DNA from 2 places in the Billgrantia sp. C5P2 genome. Region 1 is predicted to be linked to the other one. Evidence: riboswitches for the same ligand, from Rfam matches in the RefSeq annotation. Region 1 holds a riboswitch; the other holds the start of a gene.
What was found. A riboswitch is a leader RNA that binds a small molecule or an ion and turns the genes downstream of it on or off. The one in region 1 is predicted to bind thiamine pyrophosphate.

Region 1 (3,404 bases):
ATCCTCGGCCACGCCGTTGACCTTCTCCAGGGCCTGGTATATCGGTACCGTGCCGATCGGTACCGGCGAGTTGCGAATGATCCACTCGCGGGTCTCGTGGATGTTCTGGCCGGTGGAGAGATCCATGATGGTATCCGAGCCCCAGCGGATGCCCCAGGTCATCTTGTCGACTTCCTCTTCGATGGAAGAGGTGACCGCCGAGTTGCCCAGGTTGCCGTTGATCTTCACCAGGAAGTTGCGGCCGATGATCATCGGCTCCGATTCCGGGTGGTTGATATTGCAGGGGATGATCGCCCGCCCGGCGGCCACCTCGGCACGCACGAATTCCGGGGTGATCTCTTCCGGCAGGCGTGCGCCGAAACCCTGGCCCGGATGTTGGTGGCCCAGAATTCGTTCGACTTCCTCAGTACCGAGCGCCTGCCGGCGCTGGTTCTCTCGAATGGCGATGAACTCCATCTCCGGGGTGATGATCCCCTGGCGGGCGTAGTGCAGCTGGGTGATGTTCTTACCCGCCTTGGCGCGCCGTGGCGTGCGCTTCAGGTCGAAGCGCAGTTGGGCCAGCATGGGGTCGTTGGCCCGGCGCTTGCCGTAGTCGGAGGTGGGGCCGTCGAGGAATTCGGTGTCGCCACGCTCCTCGATCCAGGCGCGGCGCAGCTCCGGTAGGCCGCGGCGCAGATCGACGCTGATCTCGGGGTCGGTGTAGGGGCCCGAGGTATCGTAGACCAGCAGCGGCGGGTTCTCTTCGTCCTCGCCGGAGGTCCGGGTGGGCGACAGCGAGATCTCGCGGAAAGGCACGCGAATGTCGGGGCGTGAACCCTGGACGTAGACCTTGCGCGAGCCGGGCAGCGGCTGGATGGCAGCCTCGTCGACCATGGCGGTATCGGCGAGGAAGTGCTGGGTCTTGCTCATGGGTGTTCTCCCTTGTTGTGGGTCGTCAGGGAGGACAGCTGGGGAGGACAGGGGCAACAGGGCGGCGCCCGGCTGCATGTCGCTTGATCCCTACGCTGGTCCTAGCCAGTTCAGGTTCAACGGGATCCATGCTGGGCGCGCGGCGCTGCATGATCTCAGCCGTCTTCAACGGCACCCCGTCAAGCGTGTTTGCCCGCCATGTCGGCGGGTATTGCATGGCAGCGGGTCAGATCGCTCGATCCAGTCCCATCTGCCAGAAATCGATCTCGAGCCGGGTGGCGTCGCGAAACACCTCGGCCAGCTCGACAAAGCGCGCCGCAGTGACGTCGGCCAGGCGGGCATCGAGCCACTCCAGCTCGGCGTGCATGGCGGCCTGGAATTCGTCGCTTTCGTACATGGCGATCCAGGCGTCATAAGGGTTGGTCTTGCCGCGCAGCGTGAAGGCTTGTGCGTTCAGCCAATTGGCGATCTCGCCGTAGCCCACCAGGCAGGGGGCCAGCGCCACGTGCAGGTCGAGCAGGTCGCCACGGTTGCCGGTATCCAGTACGTAACGGGTATAGGCCATTGTCGCCCGTGCCTCGGGCAGCGCGGCAAGCGCCTCCTCGCCGATGCCCCATTCGCGGCAGTAGCCCACGTGCAAGCCGAGCTCCACGTCGAGAATAGCCTTGAGGCCCGCATGGGCCTGGCGCAGGTCGGCGAGGTTGCGGCTCTTGTAGGCGGCCAGTGCGTAGGCACGGGCGAAGTGAATCAGGAACAGGTAGTCCTGCTGCAGATAGTGGCGAAAGGCGCCCTCTGCGAGCGTGCCGGCGCCCAGGCCGCGCACGAAATCGTGCTCTATGTAGGCTCGCCAGTCGTCGTGGCAGGCGTTGGTCAGGTCGTTGAAGCGATAGCCCATCTTGCCTCCGGTATCGAATCGGATCCGGAGCGTGGGCGGGAGGAAGGAAGAGGTGGCTGGGGGCAGGTGAGGGATGCTTGCCGCAATGGGGCCACCGCTTGATCCCTACGCCGGTACGAGCCGGATCAGGTTCTACGGGCCCCGCCGTGACGACTGCTCACAAGCAAGCAATGTCGTATGGCGATCTCAGCCGGTTCCACCGGCACCCCGTCAAGCGTCTGGGCCAGTCTAGCAGGAAGAGCCCGTCTTGCCAGTCACCGAAGCGAAATGGGCTTTCAATACAGCCGGAACGACTTGTGCTCCGGATGACCTTGCTGCTCCTCGATCACCTTGCGGTAGCGCTTGTATTCCCACTGATACTGGGCCGGGTCCAGGGCGATGGCATCCTGCACGCAGGCGTTCACGCCGGTCGCCGATTGCTCTTCGTCCGATGAGTAGACCCGCTCGTCGGCGGCCAGGAAGTGAATGGCGAAGCCGCGGCCCGGAAGGCGCCGGGCCACGCCGGTGACCACGCGGGCGTCGGTGCGGGCCACCAGCTTGGGCAGCAGGGTCGCGGTGTAGGCGAGGCGGTGGTAGAAGGGGGCGAACACGCCGCTGCCCCAGTCGGGCTCCTGGTCCGGCAGGATACCCACTGCTTCGCTGCGCTTGAGCGCCTTGAGCAGGGCGGCAACGCCACGCGGGTTGGTCGGCACCAGGCTCGCGCCCATGCGCTCGCGCCCTTGGCGGATCACCGTATCGAGTTCGGCGATCTTGGGCGGCTCATACATGGCGGTGAAGGGGAAATGGCTGGAGAGCCAGAAATTGAGCACTTCCCAATTGCCGAAGTGCGGTGCCAGCACGATGACGCCACGCCCCTCGGCACGGGCATCGTCGAGCAGTTCTCGGCCGTGTACCTCGAGAATTGAACCTTCGACCCGCTGTGGCGTGGCCATCCAGGCGAAGCCCAGCTCGAGCATGGTGGCGGTGGAGTGGGTCAGGCTCTCCTGGGCCAGCCGTCGACGTTCGGCCGTGCCTTGGTCGGGATAGACCTCGGCGAGGTTGATCTCGGTGACCTCACGCTCGCGCCGACTGAAGCGATGCACCAGCGGGCCGGCAAGGCGAGCCAGCCGCCAGAGCATGGCGGGGCGGCGGCCGGCCAGGGTACGCCACAGCGTGGCGATGGCTCGGCCCTGCAGGGTGGCGGTGGATGACTGCGTCTTGCTCATGGGCTCAGATCAGCCAGGCGTCCACGTTGTCGGGGGCGCGGTGCTCCTGCAGGCGCTTGATGCCCTTGACGCAGCGAATCACCAGCCAGACCACAGCCAGTAGCGTGGTCACGAAGCCAATCAGTACCAACGTCAGCAGCAAGGAAACGGCAAAATAGAGTACCGAGAGCCAGAAGGTGCGGATCAGGTATCGATAGTGCTCATCGAACCAGTGAGGCCCCTCGCCACGGTAGACGTAGGCGATCACCACGCCGATCAGGGTCGTCAGGCCACCCGTGACGATACCTGCCAGGAACAGGGCATAGACGACGATGGGCAGGGTGATGTCGGGCGTTCCGCCCGAATCGATGACGCTACGGCTTTCAGGGCTATCGTTCATGAGGCGTCCAGTCGTT
Region 2 (3,404 bases), 2.4 Mb from region 1:
GGTGCAGCAGCGAACTCGCGAATTGGAAAGGGCCAACCGGCAGCTTACGATCCTGTCGCGCACCGATCCGCTGACCGGTTTGTTGAACCGCCGTCAGTTCCAGGAGCTGGTGGACCAGGAGCTGCAGCGGCGGCGACGCAACGGGCAGCCCTTGCTGTTCGCGGTCATGGATATCGATGACTTCAAACCCTACAACGACACTTATGGCCACCAGGCTGGCGACCAGGTGTTGATGCGGGTGGCAACGCTACTTCAGGACCACTTCCGGCGTGCCGGCGACCGGCTGTTCCGCCTGGGCGGGGAGGAGTTCGGCTTGCTGCTCGAGGTCGACTCCCTCAAGGCTGGCAAGCAGTTGCTGGAGCGGTATCGAGAGGCCCTCCAGGGGCTGGGAATACCGCATGAGGCGTCTCGGTATGGAGTGATCACGGCTTCCTTCGGTCTGGTGGCCTGCCAGGGATGCGAGGCAGTGCGCGATGTCCAGTCTCTCTATCATCTTGCCGACAAGGCCATGTACGAAGCCAAGGCGGGCGATCGCAACCGAGTGGTCACCTGTTCCCTGCTGCCTGAGACATGACGGAGGTTGCATGGACAGCGTCTTGACGTTGACGTTAACTGTGACGTGACAAGAGCGACAATATCCAGGAGAACGTCATGTCAGCCCCGCTCAGCCGCTTCCCCGTACCCGAATCGATCGACGACCTGCCGGAGGATGTTCGTGAGGCCATCCTGGCCGTGCAGGAGAAGGCCGGCTTCGTGCCCAACGTATTCCTGATGCTGGCACACCGCCCCGATGAGTTCCGCGCCTTCTTCGCCTACCACGATGCCCTGATGGAGCGGGAGTCCGACACGCTGACCAAGGCCGAGAAGGAGATGATCGTGGTCGCCACCAGCGCCCGCAACCGCTGCCTCTACTGCGTGGTGGCCCACGGCGCGCTGGTGCGCATCTACAGCAAGGACCCGTTGCTGGCCGACCAGGTGGCCATCAACCACCGCACCGCGCCGATCAGCGAGCGCCACCGGGTAATGCTCGACTTTGCCCTGTACTGCGGCCTGGAAGTGGGCGAACTCACCGACGAATGGCACGCACGACTCACCGAGGTCGGCTTCACCCACGACGACATCTGGGACATCGGCGCCATCACCGCCTTCTTCGGCCTCTCCAACCGCCTCGTCACCCTCACCGGCACCCCGCCCAACCCGGAGTTCTACCTGATGGGAAGGGTGCCGCGGGAGAAGAAGTGACTGGGTGTGTGATTCTGGTTCCGTTCAGGCGCGGCAGGCTTCCAACAGCATCCGCACCGGTTCCAGCTGGCTGACGTGCAGTGCTAGCACGCTGTCGCCGAGGGCGTCGTCGGTGGGGCGGATCACGGCGAATTCGCCTTCTTCGAGGTGGAATTCGTGGATTTCGCGGGGGCCTTCGGGTGTCCGGCAGTGGATGGAGCGGTAGGCGTCGTCCTCGCCGTAGGTCAGGCGGTGATAGACCTTGAAGAAGGTGTAGAGCGTGAGGCCTTGGTCGAAGGCAGGCCAGCGTGCAGGGATGGTGCGTGTCTCCTCGTCCAGCAACGGCCCCTTGGCCTCGGCGGCGGCGATGGCGTCGGCCAGCGGCTTGGCCAGCAGCGAAGCATTGTTGCGCGGCAGCGGGGCGGCATTGTCGATGGCTTGCTGATGCTCAGCGCTGACCCGGGCCAGGTCATCGAGCGATGCGATGCGGTAGTCGCCATGCGCCAGGTCGGCAGGCTCGAAGCCGCCATTTTCCCAGCCATGGATGACCCGCAGCGTCAGGCGGCCGCTTGCCATGGGCTCGCAGACCAGCGCCTGCAGGGCGACCCGCAGGTGCAATTGGCGCTCGATGGCCAGGTTATCGAACGCGGAATAGGGGTCGGCAAAGATCTGGTGAAGGTGCCCGGGGGCGTGTTCCTTGGCTTCGCTGAATGACATGGTAGGTCCCTGCGGGGGAGAAGTGTTCTGGTTTTGTCGTTGTTATATCATTCCAGGGGCTCCAGGTCATATCGGCCCGAAGGTGGCTGGCTTGAGGCCTGAAACGACAATTCATTCACCTGTCGCCAGGGGAGTCTCGCTGCGGCGAGGCTGAGAGAGCGCACGGCGCTGACCCTGGAACCTGATCCGGTTCATACCGGCGGAGGAAGTGCGACATGCCCTACCTGACGTCAGCCGTGCTCGGCGCGGCGCTTTTGTGCTTTGCTTTTCTGGGCCTGCGTGCCCGCCGGGCCGATGGCCCCCTCGACGACTACGTGACCGCGCGCAATTCCCAGTCGGCTTCGACCCTGGGGCTTTCGTTCCTGGCCTCGGGGATGGGCGCGTGGATTCTCTTCGCGCCGCCGGAGATCGGCGCCTTCGTCGGCCCCGTGGCGCTGGCGGGTTACGCCATCGGCTCGGCGCTGCCGTTCATCGTGCTGGGGCTCTACGGCCCGGCCATCCGCCGCCACCTGCCCGAGGGCCGCAGCATCGGCGAGTTCGCCGAGGCGTGTTATGGCGCCGGCGTGCGGCGCTGGGTGTCGCTGGTCTCGATCCTCTACATGGCCTGCTTCCTGGCTGCAGAGTTGACCGCCATCGGCGCGATCACCGCTCTGCTTTCCGACGTGCCCCCGGCGCTGGTAGTGGTCGGCGTGGCCCTCACCACGCTGCTCTACACCGCCGTCGGCGGCCTGCGAGCGAGCCTGGCCACCGACCGCTGGCAGGCGTGGCTGCTGATCGCCCTGCTGCTGGTGGTCGGTGGGGTTGCGCTTGTGCGCCTGCCCGAGATGCCCATCGAGGCGGCGCTGCCGCCGATCCCCGTGGGCAGTGCGTTGGGCGTGGCGCTGACGCTGATCATTGCGGTCACGGCCGCCAACCTGTTCCACCAGGGCTACTGGCAGCGGGTATGGGCGGCGCGTGACGACCATGCCCTCAACCGTGGTGCCTGGCTGGGCGGTGCGACTACCGTGGCGGTGGTGGCCCTGGTGGGCGGGCTCGGTATGCTGGCGGCGATGAGTGGCGTGGCCCTTGGCGAGCCGCCGATTCCCTTCTTTGCGCTTCTGGGCGAAGCACCGGGCTGGCTGGCGCTGCCGGCGCTGGTGCTGGCGGTTACGCTGGTAGCCTCCAGCGTCGATACGCTGCAGAACGGCATCGCCTCGCTGGTAGTGGCGGGCTCCGGCAGGCGCGGGCTCTCCATCGGTGCGGCCCGGTTGGCCACCGTGGCACTGATGGTGCCGGTGGTGGTCGTGGCGCTGCAGGGGCTCTCGGTACTGCGGCTGTTCCTGATTGCCGACCTGCTGTGCGCTGCCATCGTGGTGCCGGTGCTGCTCGGGCTGTGGCGGCGCATGACGCCGCTGGCCGCGGTAGCCGGGGGCGTGGCGGGCCTGCTCGGCGCGATCCTGCCGGGCTGGTTGGCCCAGGGTAGCCTG

Region 2: another riboswitch for thiamine pyrophosphate. It lies ahead of ACRWQA_RS03925 (sodium:solute symporter family transporter); the one in region 1 lies ahead of tenA (thiaminase II).

Annotation. Positions count from the first base shown of each region.
Region 1 covers NZ_CM128542.1:3,222,984-3,226,387, reverse strand. The annotation lists gene thiC (phosphomethylpyrimidine synthase ThiC) at 1-909, opposite strand, end outside; TPP riboswitch at 980-1,098, opposite strand; gene tenA (thiaminase II) at 1,136-1,804, opposite strand; TPP riboswitch at 1,890-2,024, opposite strand; gene ACRWQA_RS14870 (lysophospholipid acyltransferase family protein) at 2,080-3,009, opposite strand; gene ACRWQA_RS14865 (DUF4870 family protein) at 3,014-3,388, opposite strand.
Region 2 covers NZ_CM128542.1:818,805-822,208, forward strand. The annotation lists gene ACRWQA_RS03910 (sensor domain-containing diguanylate cyclase) at 1-574, shown strand, start outside; gene ACRWQA_RS03915 (peroxidase-related enzyme) at 652-1,242, shown strand; gene ACRWQA_RS03920 (hypothetical protein) at 1,267-1,938, opposite strand; TPP riboswitch at 2,056-2,164, shown strand; gene ACRWQA_RS03925 (sodium:solute symporter family transporter) at 2,154-3,404, shown strand, end outside.